4 regions of the Ensifer sp. Root954 genome follow, and region 3 is predicted to be linked to each of the others. Evidence: riboswitches for the same ligand, from Rfam matches in the RefSeq annotation. Region 3 holds a riboswitch; each other region holds the start of a gene.

Evidence for each region. A riboswitch is a leader RNA that binds a small molecule or an ion and turns the genes downstream of it on or off. The one in region 3 is predicted to bind thiamine pyrophosphate.
Region 1: linked by a shared signal. The riboswitch ahead of thiO (glycine oxidase ThiO) and the one ahead of thiB (thiamine ABC transporter substrate binding subunit) in region 3 are both predicted to bind thiamine pyrophosphate.
Region 2: linked by a shared signal. The riboswitch ahead of thiD (bifunctional hydroxymethylpyrimidine kinase/phosphomethylpyrimidine kinase) and the one ahead of thiB (thiamine ABC transporter substrate binding subunit) in region 3 are both predicted to bind thiamine pyrophosphate.
Region 4: linked by a shared signal. The riboswitch ahead of thiC (phosphomethylpyrimidine synthase ThiC) and the one ahead of thiB (thiamine ABC transporter substrate binding subunit) in region 3 are both predicted to bind thiamine pyrophosphate.

What each region holds. Positions count from the first base shown of each region.
Region 1 covers NZ_LMJM01000001.1:253,300-256,629, reverse strand. The annotation lists gene ASE71_RS01070 (thiazole synthase) at 1-712, opposite strand, end outside; gene thiS (sulfur carrier protein ThiS) at 716-913, opposite strand; gene thiO (glycine oxidase ThiO) at 910-1,881, opposite strand; TPP riboswitch at 2,043-2,163, opposite strand; gene bioB (biotin synthase BioB) at 2,589-3,330, shown strand, end outside.
Region 2 covers NZ_LMJM01000045.1:112,897-116,226, forward strand. The annotation lists gene rfbB (dTDP-glucose 4,6-dehydratase) at 1-435, opposite strand, end outside; gene rfbC (dTDP-4-dehydrorhamnose 3,5-epimerase) at 471-1,034, opposite strand; TPP riboswitch at 1,269-1,372, shown strand; gene thiD (bifunctional hydroxymethylpyrimidine kinase/phosphomethylpyrimidine kinase) at 1,490-2,326, shown strand; gene ASE71_RS25695 (glycosyltransferase family 4 protein) at 2,393-3,330, opposite strand, start outside.
Region 3 covers NZ_LMJM01000022.1:198,928-202,257, forward strand. The annotation lists gene thiP (thiamine/thiamine pyrophosphate ABC transporter permease ThiP) at 1-632, opposite strand, end outside; gene thiB (thiamine ABC transporter substrate binding subunit) at 640-1,668, opposite strand; TPP riboswitch at 1,720-1,838, opposite strand; gene ASE71_RS12945 (GNAT family N-acetyltransferase) at 1,974-2,459, shown strand; gene ASE71_RS12950 (thiamine diphosphokinase) at 2,544-3,194, shown strand; gene ASE71_RS12955 (ABC-F family ATP-binding cassette domain-containing protein) at 3,198-3,330, shown strand, end outside.
Region 4 covers NZ_LMJM01000001.1:107,064-110,393, forward strand. The annotation lists gene ASE71_RS00435 (ATP-binding protein) at 1-158, shown strand, start outside; gene ASE71_RS00440 (sigma-54-dependent transcriptional regulator) at 162-1,526, shown strand; TPP riboswitch at 1,624-1,752, shown strand; gene thiC (phosphomethylpyrimidine synthase ThiC) at 1,843-3,330, shown strand, end outside.

The sequences.
Region 1 (3,330 bases), on a different contig from region 3:
GCATGCCCGCCTCGAAGGCCTGCCGGCCGGCATCGATCGCGCCCGCGAAGGCAGCGGCCATCAGTGCGGGCTTGGCGGCGCCGGCGACGGCGGTGTTGAGCAGGACGGCGTCGTAGCCGAACTCCATCACCGTCGTTGCGTGCGAGGGCCGGCCGATGCCGGCATCGACGATCAGCGGCACATCGGGAAAGTTGGCCCGCACTGCCCTGAGCGCCTGGATGTTCTGCGGCCCCATGGCGCTGCCGATCGGCGCGCACCAGGGCATCAGCACCTTGCAGCCGGCTTCCACGAGCCGTTCGGCAACCACGAGATCATCCGTGGTGTAGGGAAAGACTTCGAACCCTTCGGCCGAGAGGATGCGCGCCGCCTCGACCAGGCCGAAGACATCGGGCTGCAGCGTATCGTGGTGGCCGATCACTTCGAGTTTCAGCCAGTTGGTGCCGAAGACCTCGCGCGCCATCTTGGCCGTCAGCACCGCCTCTGACACCGAGTGGCAGCCGGCGGTGTTCGGCAGCACGTGCACGCCGAGCGCCCGGATCAGTTCGAAGAAGGCGCCGCCCTGGCGGCCTCCGGCGGTTTCGCGCCGGAGCGAGACCGTGACGATCTCAGTGCCTGACGATCGCACCGCATCTTCCAGAACGGCGGGGGAGGGGTAGCGGGCGGTGCCGAGCAGCAACCGTGAGCGCAGGTCCTGTCCATAAAGCGTCAGCATGTCTCAGCCTCCTTTCATCGGCGAGAGAATTTCGATCCGGTCCCGGTCGCTGAGCGCATGACCCGAACGGTCGGCCCGGTGCACCAGTTCGCCGTTGACGGCGGTGGCGAGCCAGTCGCCTTCGAAATCAAGGGCGGCCAGAAGCTCGGTGAGGGTGGTGACGGCGAGGTCGTGATCCTCGCCATTGACGGTCAGTCTCATGCGGCATCTCCCTTCAGGTCCTGCGCAAGCGCGAGGTCGGCTGCTTCCGCCGCCAGGGCCGGCGAAAGCAGGAAGCCATGGCGGTAAAGTCCGTTGATCGTGATGGTCTGCCCGGTGCGCAGGGCGCGCGGCAGGTTGTTGGCGAAGGCGGGGCGGACGCCGGCGCCGGTTTCGACGAGGCGCGCTTCGCCGAAGGCCGGATGCAGCGCATAGGCGGCGTTCAGCAGTTCCATGAGGGAGCGGGCGGTGATCGGTCCGCCGTCATCCGTCTCGATCATCGTAGCCCCGCACATGAAGAGGCCGCCGCCGCGCGGCACGATGTAGAGCGGGATGCGGGGATGAATGAGCCTGACCGGCCGCGACAGTTCCACGTCGCTTGTCTGCAGGTAGAGCATTTCACCGCGCACGCCCCGCAGGCCCCGCGTTTCGCCGATGCGTGCCGCGCCGGCGCAGTCGGCGACGAGATCGTGGTGGCCATCGTCGCTCGTCTCATCGAGGAAGGTGACGCCGTGATCGACAAGCTTCTGCCGCAACCGGCTCAGCGCCCGGCGCGGGTCGAGATGCGCCTCACCGGGAAAAAACAGCGCCTCGCGGAAACGTCCGGCAAGCGCCGGTTCCAGCCGTTCGATCGCGGCGGCGTCGAGCCATTCGAAGCCGGAGGTGCGTGAGGCAAAGCGCTTGAGTTCGCCCGCATCCCGTGGCGGGGCGACGACAAGCGTGCCGTTTCGGGAAACCTCGCCTGGCAGGGCGTCGTCCCACCAGTCGATGGCGCCGATGCCCTTCGTCAGCACCACCTCTTCGGCGCTTTCGCGTTCGCACCAGGGTGCCAGCATGCCGCCGGCAAACCAGGAGGCCGCGCCGGCAAAGCCTGGTTTTTGCTCGACAACCGTCACCGCGACACCGCGGGCGCTAAGTTCATGCGCCAGACAGAGCCCTGCGACGCCGGCACCTTTGACGAGGATCCGCATGGCTCAGTGTTCCCGCGAGGCGTGGGCGGGCCGTCGTGAGGGAAGCGGGATGGTGTTGGCGGTGTGCATGCCGAGGCTCCGATTGTGGAGACCCAGTTCACGAGCGAAGGAAGGGGAAGGACGCCTTGCCGTTGAATGGTCGCGTGAAGGCGACGTTTGCGGCAGCGATGTCTGCACCGTCCCTACGCCAGTATGAACTGGATCAGGTTCAACGGGTCACTGCGCCGCGCAAACCGCATAGCAGAATCTCAGCCCCTTGGCGGGACACCCCTGGTGAATGCAACAAGCTGACCGTTCGGGGCGGTTTTTGTCAAGAGCCAGCATTCGTGTGCTATGTGATCTCATCTGCCGAAAAAATTATCTATAATTTTGCGACGAGAAAGCGGAAGCGTTGGCGGCGTGATGAAAGGAGGTGGGGCAACCGGGTGGAGCGGGTCGAAAAACACCGGAGAAGCCCAGCCGCGTCCTTGTTTCTCGGGTGCGGTACGCCCGATTTCGGAAATGGGAGCTGCGACCGATTGATTGGTGATTGGTGCCCCGTCTCGGCGGTTTCCAGATTCGTTCACGGTCAAAAATGCAACCATAAGGGTATGCGATAACAGAAACTCTCCATTTGGGTGCTTGCGAACTTCGCTGGTCGATAAAATTATAGATAATATCAGATTCTATCTATTTCGCATTTGCAATGACCTGGAGGACGAGCCGAAATGCTGGACGGAACCCTATCAACTGGCGCTAATTTTACCCCGGGCGACGCGGGCGAATCCCGCTGGACCCAAGCGGAAGCTGAAAAAATCTATAATTTGCCGTTCAACGATTTGCTCTACCGCGCACACACGGTCCATCGTGCGCAGTTCGATCCCAACGCCATCCAGATGAGCCGGCTGCTCTCGATCAAGACCGGAGGCTGCGCCGAGGATTGCGGCTATTGCAGCCAGTCCGCCCACTATCCGACCGGGCTCAAGGCATCGAAGCTGATGGAGGTCGAGCGTGTGCTTGCCGAGGCGCGACAGGCGCGCGACGGCGGTGCGACGCGCTATTGCATGGGGGCCGCCTGGCGCAGCCCGAAGGACCGCGACATGGACGCGATCGTCGCCATGATCGGCGGTGTGCGGGCGCTTGGCATGGAAACCTGCATGACGCTCGGGATGCTGACGCCGGACCAGTCCGCACGGCTCGCCGAGGCCGGGCTCGACTACTACAACCACAATGTCGATACCTCCGAACGCTTCTACGGAGAGATTATCACCACCCGCAGCTTTGCCGACCGGCTGGAGACGCTCGCGAATGTCCGCGACGCCGGCATCAAGGTCTGCGCCGGTGGCATTCTCGGCATGGGCGAAACCGCCGACGATCGGATCTCCATGCTGGTGACGCTCGCCAATCTGCCGGTGCCGCCCGAAAGCGTGCCGATCAACATGCTGATCCCGATCCCGGGCTCGAAGCTGG
Region 2 (3,330 bases), on a different contig from region 3:
CAGCTGCGCGTCCGCGAGCGAGCCGTACACTTCATCCGTTGAAACGTGAAGAAAGCGAAACCTGCGCTTGCCCTCCTCCTTCATGGACTGCCAATATGCCCTTGCGCATTCCAGCAGGTTGAACGTTCCAAGAACGTTCGTTTCGATGAAATCCCTTGCTCCAGTAATTGAGCGGTCGACATGACTCTCGGCAGCGAGATGCATGACGCGATCGGGCCTGAATGTGGAGAAGGCATCGGCAATAGCCCGCCCATCGCATATGTCAGCCCTGAGAAAGCGATATGATGGGTTGTTTGCGACGGACCTTAGGGAGCTAAGGGTTCCTGCGTAGGTCAGTTTGTCTACGTTCAACACGTCATATCCCCTGTCGATAATGAGGTGTCGAATAACCGCTGAACCAATAAAGCCAGCCCCGCCAGTGACAAGTACACGCATAACTCAGCGAAGTCCTTTTATGATCAACATCGAGACTAAGCTTCTCGTCCGAGCGTAGCGCGTAGATTGGAGAGTTTTGGCTGATCCCTGTCCTTGTCCGACAGGATGGCGTTACTCGGGGGCACGGGCCAGTTTATCCCGAGTTCTGGGTCGTTCCAGAGAAGCCCACGATCATGCTCAGGGCTGTAGTAATCGGTCACTTTGTAGCTGACTACGGTCGACGGTTTCAGGGTGCAAAAGCCGTGAGCGAAACCCGGCGGAATCCAGAGCTGGTGACCGTTTTCTTCCGAAAGCTCAGCGGCTACGAACTTCCCGTAGGTCTGTGATCCGCGTCGAAGGTCCACCGCCACATCCCAAAGGGCGCCGGCGATACAAGAAACCAGTTTTCCCTGTGCTCGCGGCGCCAGTTGGAAATGCAGTCCGCGCACAGTGCCGTCTTCAAGTGACAGCGATTGATTGTCCTGAACGAAAGAGTACGTACCGACGACCTCGGCGAACCAATCAGCCCGAAAGGTCTCAGCGAAGTAGCCACGCGCGTCGATCAATCGCTTGGGCTTGATCAAGAAAACGGAGGGAATAGCCGTTTCTTCGATCTTCATTGTATATTCCTCCGTCGCCGCGGCCTATGTGCAAAATAATACGCCGATCGTGGCGTGCTAACGTTGTTTTTCGCCTTGATCATTTCCGATCCCGGATAAGCAGGCTCATGAAGTGGAAGTATTATTCCGTGGCCTGTCACTTGACGGCTTGCTCCGCAGCGCCTGTGTCGAAAAGCGCGGCGTCTATCCGCGGTATCGGCCAATTGACATCCCCGCCCACGCTCCCCTAGCATCCCACCCGCCGAGGGGAGCACTGTAACGGTGCTGAGATGGCGGTGAGCCAGACCCTTGAACCTGATCCGGATCATACCGGCGTAGGAACGGCAAGGGCCCTTCTGCTCACCAGCCGTCTTTGCGCTTACCGATCGGATCTCCGTCCATTTCCGGGAGGTCGCTTTGCTCGTGTCTGTTTTTGACTCAATCCAAAAAGGCTCAAGGCTCATGCAGGTGGGGCGATGACCGCGATCGCCGTTACCATCGCAGGTTCGGATTCCGGCGGCGGGGCCGGCATCCAGGCGGATCTGAAGACGTTCTCGGCGCTCGGAGTTTATGGCGCAAGCGTGATCACCGCGGTCACGGCGCAGAACACCCGCGGGGTTTCTGCGGTTGAGGATATCTCCGAAACCGTGGTTGCCGCTCAGATCGACGCCGTGTTTTCGGATCTCGCCATCGGTGCGGTGAAGATCGGAATGGTGTCGCGGCGCGAGACGATCGCGGTGATCGCGGCTGGTCTGAAGCGCTACGACCGGCTGGCTGTCATCGACCCGGTGATGGTGGCGACCTCGGGCGATCACTTGATGCAGCCGGACGCGGTCGCGACGCTCAAGGAGGAGTTGTTGCGGCTCGCGCTCATTCTGACGCCGAACCTGCCCGAGGCGGCGCTGTTGACCGGACGCGGGATCGCCGAAACCGAAACCGAGATCGCGCGCCAGGCCGAGATGCTTCTGAAACTCGGCGCCCGTTCGGTGCTGATGAAAGGCGGGCATGCAGAGGGAAGAGTTGCGATCGATATCCTCTATAGCGGGGGAACGGTCCTGCAACTGTCGCGGCCGCGGATCGAAACCAGGAACGATCACGGCACCGGGTGCACCCTCTCGGCTGCAATCGCTGCGGGTCTTGCCAAGGGGAGGCCGATCGAGGATGCGGTCGTCGCTGCCAAGGCCTATTTGCATGATGCGCTGGTCGCTGCCGATCGTCTGACCATCGGACAGGGGCGGGGGCCGGTGCATCATTTTCATCATTGGTGGGGCGATAGCCGCAGCAAGAGCACAGCGTCTTCGGAAGGGGCCTAAGCAGACGGCCGCCTCGGACGAATGACTCAGTATGGCTTTCCGCGGTAGCATGGCGTTCATTGCACCTCAGGCCACTGCCGCGCTCGGCGCAGCCGGTTGCTCGCCCTTGAGCATCTTGCGATAGAGCGCCACATGCTCGCGCGCGCAGTCGACATGGCTCGTCGGTCGCCGGAGCGTTGCCCGCAGATTGTCCCATGATCGCGGCGTGCTCAGCACGTCTATAAGGCGGTCTGCAAGGTCTTGTGCGCTGCCGGCGCGGAAGTGATAGCCATCCAGCCGGTCGCGAACCTTTTCGGCCATGCCGCCGATGTCTGAACACAGGATCGGCCGACCGTGATGCAACGCCTCCTGGATGACGACGGGCGAATTTTCCCACCAGACCGAGGGCATTACCACCCAGTCGACCGAGCGCATCAGCCGCGGCATGTCCTGGTTCTGGTAGGCGCCGTAGAAGCGGACGCGGTGACCGGCGTCCTCGATCAGTTTAGCCACCTTCTCCTGATAGTCCTTCGGCTGACGCTCGAGGTTGCCGCCGAAGATCATCAGTGAGGAATCGTCGCCCCAGATGTCGCCGGGCACGCGCGATACCGCGTCGATCAACACATGAACGCCCTTGAACGGTGTCATCTGCCCGAAATAGGCAAAACGGTTGCGCCGGGCCGTCGGCGACGGCAATTCGCGGGCCGGCGCCTTGTCGCCCATGACGATGCCGTTCTCGATGACGAAGATCTTTGCGGCTTCAAGACCCCATTCGACATAGCGGTTGGCGAGAAAGGCACTCGGCGCGATGAAGGCATCGGCGAGATTGAGCATGCCGCGCACGAACTGTTCGCGGCGAACGAACCGCGACACCGGGATTTCAGGAAAACACGTGTGGCAACTGATCGGTGAGGCGCCGTTGCAAAGCTGGCCAGAGGAGCGCTTCACCATCTGCCCGTGATTGTGGCAGATCGGCAGATATTCATGGAACGTCACGACGATGCGTGCCTTGGGCAGGGCATCAC
Region 3 (3,330 bases):
AGGGTGAAGCTGGTGGCGCAGAGCATGAAGACGAGGCCGGCGGCACCCGGCAGGAGGCCGCGCAGGACGGGCCATTCGATGAAGCGAAAGAGTGCCCGTGACGGCATGCCGAGATTGGCGGCGCTGCGCCAGTATTCGGCGGGGATGCGCTCGAGCCCGGCCAGGAACAGGCGCGCCGCAAGCGGCATGTTGAAGAAGACGTGGGCAAGCAGGATGCCGAACAGGCCGTAAATGCTGACGGGCTGCGCGAGGCCGAGCCAGCGCAGGCCGGAATTGAGGAAACCCTGCCGCCCCCAGATCTCGATCAGCCCGAGTGCGCCAACCAGAACCGGCAGTCCGAGTGGCAGCGCCATCAAGCGCAGCAGCCAGATGCGGCCGGGGAACTGCGGCCGTCGCGCCAGCGCCCGGGCGACGGGGATGGCAAAGAGCACCGACAGCAACGTCGAGAGGGTCGCCTGCAGCAGCGTGAAGCGGGTGACGCGCCAGATGTAGGCGTCGAACAGCGCATCGTCGCTCGCGCCGCCCGTCTGGCTCAGCAAGGCGACGATCGCAAGACCGACGAAAAGTACGAAGACGCCGAGGCAGGCTGCCCCGGCGACCACTGTCATGCGATTTTCGCGCAGTGCGAACAATCCGGCCTCAGTTCTTGCTCATGGCGGCAAGCCATTCATCGATCCAGGCCTTGCGGTTCTTGGCGACTTCCTCCGAGGGCAGGAGGAAGGTGTTTTCCGGCTTGACCAGCTTGTCGAAGGCGTCCGGCAGCGGCTCCTTGGTCGCTGCGACCGGCATCATCCAGTTCGTCGTCGGGATGATCGACTGGAAGTCCGGACCGGTCATGAAGGCGAGGAACTGCTTTGCCAGTTCCGGCTCCTTGGCGTTCTTGGTCATGCCGGCGACTTCGATCTGGATGTAGTGCCCTTCGGAGAAGGCAGCGGCCTGGTAGCGCTCGGTGTTTTCCGCGACCATGTGGTAGGCCGGCGACGTGGTGTAGGACAGCACCATCGGCGCCTCGCCCTTTGTGAAGAGGCCATAGGCTTCCGACCAGCCGGGGGTGACGGTCAGAACGCGGTCCTTCAGCTTCGTCCAGGCGGCACCCGCCTCATCGCCATAGACGGCCTTGACCCAGAGCAGGAGGCCGAGGCCCGGCGTCGATGTACGCGGATCCTCGATGACGATCTTCTGCGACGGGTCGCCTTCTACCAGCTCCTTCAGGCTCTTCGGCGGCGTCTTCAGCGTCTCGGTGTCGTAGACGACGGCGAAGTGGCCGTAGTCATAGGGCAGGAACGTGTCGTCGGAGAAGTTGCCGGGAACGGTGACGCCGGTTGCCTCGACGCCGTGCGGCGCGAAGAAGCCCGTTGCCTTGGCTTCCGCAACGAGGTTGGTGTCGAGACCAAGCACGATGTCGGCCTTGGAGGCCTCGCCTTCGAGCTTCAGGCGGGTGAGCAGCTCGACGCCGTCGGCCACGCCGACATAGTTGACCTTGCATTCGCAGGTCTTCTCGAAGGCTTCTGCGACCTTGGCGCCCGGGCCCCATTCGGTGATGAAGCTCTCATAGGTGTACACCGTCAGCGTCTTGTCGGCGGCGGTCGCGGCGCCGGAGAAAACAAGGCTCGCGGCCGTCGCAAGGGCTAGCCGGCTAAAGAATTTAAGTTGCGATGAATTGCACATGGCGAGGACCTCTCTCCCAAAGTTCGTTGTTGCATGGGAAAAGGGCGTATCGATCCGATCGCGTCTAATCCCTCCGCCGGTATGAGCCGGATCAGGTTCCGCGGGTTGGCGTTTTGACGCCTCTCAGCCTCCGGCCGCAATGCGGTCGGGAGGCACCCCGTTAGAGCGGCAAGAGATTTACCGCTGCCTCGGTCCCATGGCAAGCGATGTTTACGGCGAAGCTAGGGGACGCCTGGCCAGCACAATGGCGCGTGTTTGCGTATGCCGCCAACTGCGCTACACAACGGCAGCGAGGAGGAAATGTCATGCCCGATATGCTTGTTCGACTTTATGCCCTGCCGGCTGAACCTCAGTCGAAGCTTGGCCTTGGCGTCAGCATTCGCCGCGCCATGGCGCCGGAGCGCCGCCTGGTTGTTTCCTGGATCGAAAGGACTTTCGGTGCCGGATGGGCGGGCGAGGCGGAAGCCGCCTTTTCCTCCACCCCGACGCGCATGCACGTCGCTGTCCATGACGAAAAGATCGTCGGCTTTTCCTGCCACGACGTAACGGCACTCGGCTTCTTCGGTCCGACCGGCGTCGACGAAAGCATGCGCGGGCAGGGGATCGGTGAGGCACTGTTGCTTGCAAGCCTCACGGCGATGCGCGAGGCCGGCTATGGCTACGCGATTATCGGCGGCGTCGGGCCGGCGAAGTTCTACGAGCGGGTGGCCGGCGCCGTCGAAATTCCGGATTCGACCCCCGGCATTTATGCCGGCATGCTTTTCCCCGATCCGGTGCCCGAGGGGCATTGATGGTCTGACCAAAATATCGAGAACCGCTCGTTCGACGGTTTTCTTCGTTTTCCTTCGGCGGTCCTTTGCGCTATGGGCTTTGCCATGGCTCGATCGACCTTCACCATTCTGCTTGGCGGCGCCCTTTCGCTGACCGACCGGCTGGCTCACCAGCTGACCGCAAGTCGCTTCATTGCGGCTGACGGCGGCATGCGCCATGCCCGATTGCTCGGCATCGTGCCGGATGTCTGGGTCGGTGATTTCGACTCGACCGAGGAAGCCCTTCTTGCGGACTACACCTCCGTCCCGCGCGAGCCCTATCCGGCGGCAAAGGCCGCGACGGACGGGGAGATCGCGGTCGAGGCGGCGTTGTCGCGTGGAGCCGATCGCCTGATTTTCGCCGGCGCCCTCGGCGGTACCCGCAGCGATCACGCCTTCATGCACCTGCTGCATGCCGTCGCCCTTGCCGAGCGTGGCCTTTCCGTGTTGATGACCTCGGGCGAGGAAGAGGCCTATCCGCTGCTGGCCGGCTCGCTCGACCTCGACCTACCCAAGGGCTGCCTCTTCTCGGTGCTCGGGTTGACCGAGCTTACCGGTCTTTCGATCGTCAATGCGCGCTATCCGCTCGACGATTTCACCTTGCCGTTCGGCTCGTCCCGAACCGTTTCCAACGTTGCGGAGGGTCCCCTTCGCTTCACTCTCCAGAGCGGTCGCGCCATTGTGCTCGCCCGCCCCTATGATCTTTCCGGAGCCTGAGCCTTGGCGCCTCCCATTCTGAAACTCGACGACATCTTCCTCACCTTCGGCGGCGCGCCGCTGCTAGCCGGCGCCAATTTTCAAGTCGAACCGGGTGACCGCATCTGTCTGGTCGGCCGCAACGGCTCGGGCAAGT
Region 4 (3,330 bases), on a different contig from region 3:
GCGAGGATCTGTTCACGCCGTTCAACACCTCGAAGGATGAAGGGCTCGGCCTCGGCCTTGCCATCTCCAAGGAGATCGTCGCCGACTATGGCGGCGATATCACCGTCGAAACCAGCGACAGGGGCACCGTCTTCACGGTTCGCCTGAAGAGGGCCTGAGCGATGCAGCCGACCGTCTATCTCGTCGACGACGACAACCATCTGCGCAAGGCGATGACGCAGACGCTGGAACTCGCCGGCCTCGCCGTTACCCCTTTTGCCAGCGCTGCCGAAGCGTTGAAGACGCTGGATGCGAATTTCGACGGCGTCGTCGTCAGCGATATCCGCATGCCGGGCATCGACGGCCTCGCCTTCTTCCGCCGCATCGAAGCTTTCGACGCGGATCTGCCGGTGATCCTGGTGACCGGCCATGGCGATATCCCGATGGCAGTGCAGGCGCTGCAGGATGGCGTCTACGACTTCATCCCCAAACCCTTTGCCGCCGACCGGCTGGTGCAGAGCGTGCATCGCGCGCTGGAAAAACGCCGGCTCGTGATGGAAAACCGCGCGCTGAAACGGGCCGCCGAGACGGCCGGCGACAACCTGCCGCTGATCGGCCAGACGCCGGTCATGGAACGCTTGCGCCAGACGATCCGGCACATTGCCGATACCGATGTCGACGTGCTCGTCGCCGGCGAGACGGGCAGCGGCAAGGAGGTGGTGGCGACGCTGCTCCACAATTGGAGCCGACGCCGCAACGGCAACTTCGTGGCGCTGAATTGCGGGGCGCTGCCCGAAACGGTGATCGAAAGCGAACTCTTCGGCCACGAACAGGGCGCCTTCACCGGCGCCTTGAAGAAGCGCATCGGCCGGATCGAGCATGCGAGCGGCGGCACGCTGTTCCTCGACGAGATCGAGGCGATGCCACCGGCGACTCAAGTGAAGATGCTGCGCGTTCTGGAAGCGCGCGAAATCACGCCGCTTGGCACCAACCAGGTTCGTCCGGTCGATATCCGCGTCATCGCGGCTGCCAAAATCGATCTTGGCGACCCGGCGCAGCGCGGCGATTTCCGGGAAGACCTCTACTTTAGATTGAATGTCGTAACGCTGTCGATCCCACCGCTGCGCGAACGCCGAGACGATATCCCGCTGCTCTTCTCGCACTTCCTGACCCGGGCGGCCGAGCGCTTCAAGCGCGACGCGCCTGTGGTCACATCGGCCGTGCAGAGACATCTGATGACGCATGCCTGGCCGGGCAATGTGCGCGAGCTCTCGCACTTTGCCGAACGCGTGGCGCTTGGTGTCGAAGGTCCGCTGGGACAGCCGATTGCGCCCGCCGAACAGCCTGGATTTGCGCTCCCGGAACGGCTCGAACGCTACGAGGCGGAGATCCTGAAAGAGGTGTTGCGGGCTCAGCGCGGCGACGTCAAGGCGACGATCGAGGCGCTCGGCATTCCGCGCAAGACATTCTACGACAAGCTCCAGCGCCACGGCATCAACCGTGCCGATTACGCCGAGCGGGCCGCACCGGAAAAGGCCGGCCGCTAGCGTCAAACCCGAATCCGTCACCACACGCAATAGGTGCATATTTGTCGGCAGGCGAATTCACGCTTGACGACCCGGGCCGATCGATGGCTATGATCTAGGCATTCACCAGGGGGGTCCCGCAAGGGGCTGAGATTCTGCTGGATGGCCGGCTTGCCGGCTGTGGCGCAGTGACCCGTTGAACCTGATCCAGTTCATACTGGCGTAGGGACGGTGCAGATATCGAAGCCAGGATTCCGTGCGTCCAGCATCTGGCGGAGCGTCTTTCATCTTTCCGGCATCAGAACTGGGTCTCCAATTGCAAACTTGGAGCCTCGTCATGAATATTGCCACCAAACCCGCAGCCCTCACGGTCACGCAAGGACCGCTTCCCGCCTCCCGCAAGATCCACAAGCCGGGCGTGCTTCATCCGGATATCCGCGTGCCGATGCGCGAGATTGCGCTCCACCCGACGTCGGGCGAGCAACCGGTTACGGTCTATGATTCCTCCGGCGCCTACACCGCCGACGACGCCGAGATCCGCATCGAGGACGGCCTGCCGCGGCTGCGCCGCAACTGGATCGTCGACCGCGGCGATGTGGAAACCTATGAGGGACGCGTGGTCCGCCCCGAGGACAACGGCTTTGTGAGCGGCGACAGGCTGACACCGACCTTCCCGTTCCAGCATGCGCCGCTGAAGGCCACGGGCGGCCGCGCAGTGACCCAGCTTGCCTATGCCCGCGCCGGCATCATCACGCCGGAAATGGAGTTCGTGGCGATCCGCGAAAATCTCGGCCGCGACGCGGCGCGTGCGAAGGTCCGGGACGGCGAAAGCTTCGGCGCCCACATCCCCGATCACGTGACACCCGAATTCGTGCGCCAGGAAATCGCCAGCGGCCGGGCGATCCTGCCTGCCAACATCAACCACCCGGAATCCGAGCCGATGATCATCGGCCGGAACTTTCTGGTGAAGATCAACGCCAATATCGGCAACTCCGCCGTCACCTCGTCGATGGCGGAAGAGGTCGAAAAGATGGTCTGGGCGACGCGCTGGGGCGCCGACACCGTCATGGACCTTTCGACCGGCCGCAACATCCACAACATCCGCGAATGGATCATCCGCAACTCACCGGTTCCGATCGGCACCGTGCCGCTTTACCAGGCGCTGGAAAAGGTCAACGGCATTGCCGAGGACCTCACCTGGGAAGTCTATCGCGACACGCTGATCGAGCAGGCTGAACAGGGCGTCGACTATTTCACCATCCATGCCGGCGTCCGGCTGCACTACATCCCGCTCACCGTCGATCGCGTCACCGGCATCGTTTCGCGCGGCGGCTCGATCATGGCCAAGTGGTGTCTGCATCACCATCGCGAGAGCTTCCTTTACGAGCATTTCGAGGAAATCTGCGACATCTGCCGCGCCTATGACGTCTCCTTCTCGCTCGGCGACGGCCTGCGCCCCGGCTCGATCGCCGATGCCAACGACGCGGCACAATTCGCCGAACTCGAAACGCTCGGCGAACTCACCAAGATCGCCTGGGCCAAGGATTGTCAGGTGATGATCGAAGGCCCCGGCCACGTGCCGATGCACAAGATCAAGGAGAACATGGACAAGCAACTCGCCGTCTGCGGCGAGGCGCCGTTCTACACGCTCGGACCGCTGACGACGGACATTGCGCCCGGCTACGACCACATCACGTCGGGCATCGGCGCGGCGATGATCGGCTGGTTCGGCACCGCCATGCTCTGCTACGTCACGCCGAAGGAGCATCTGGGTCTTCCCGACCGCAACGACGTCAAGGTCGGCGTCATCACCTACAAGATCGCC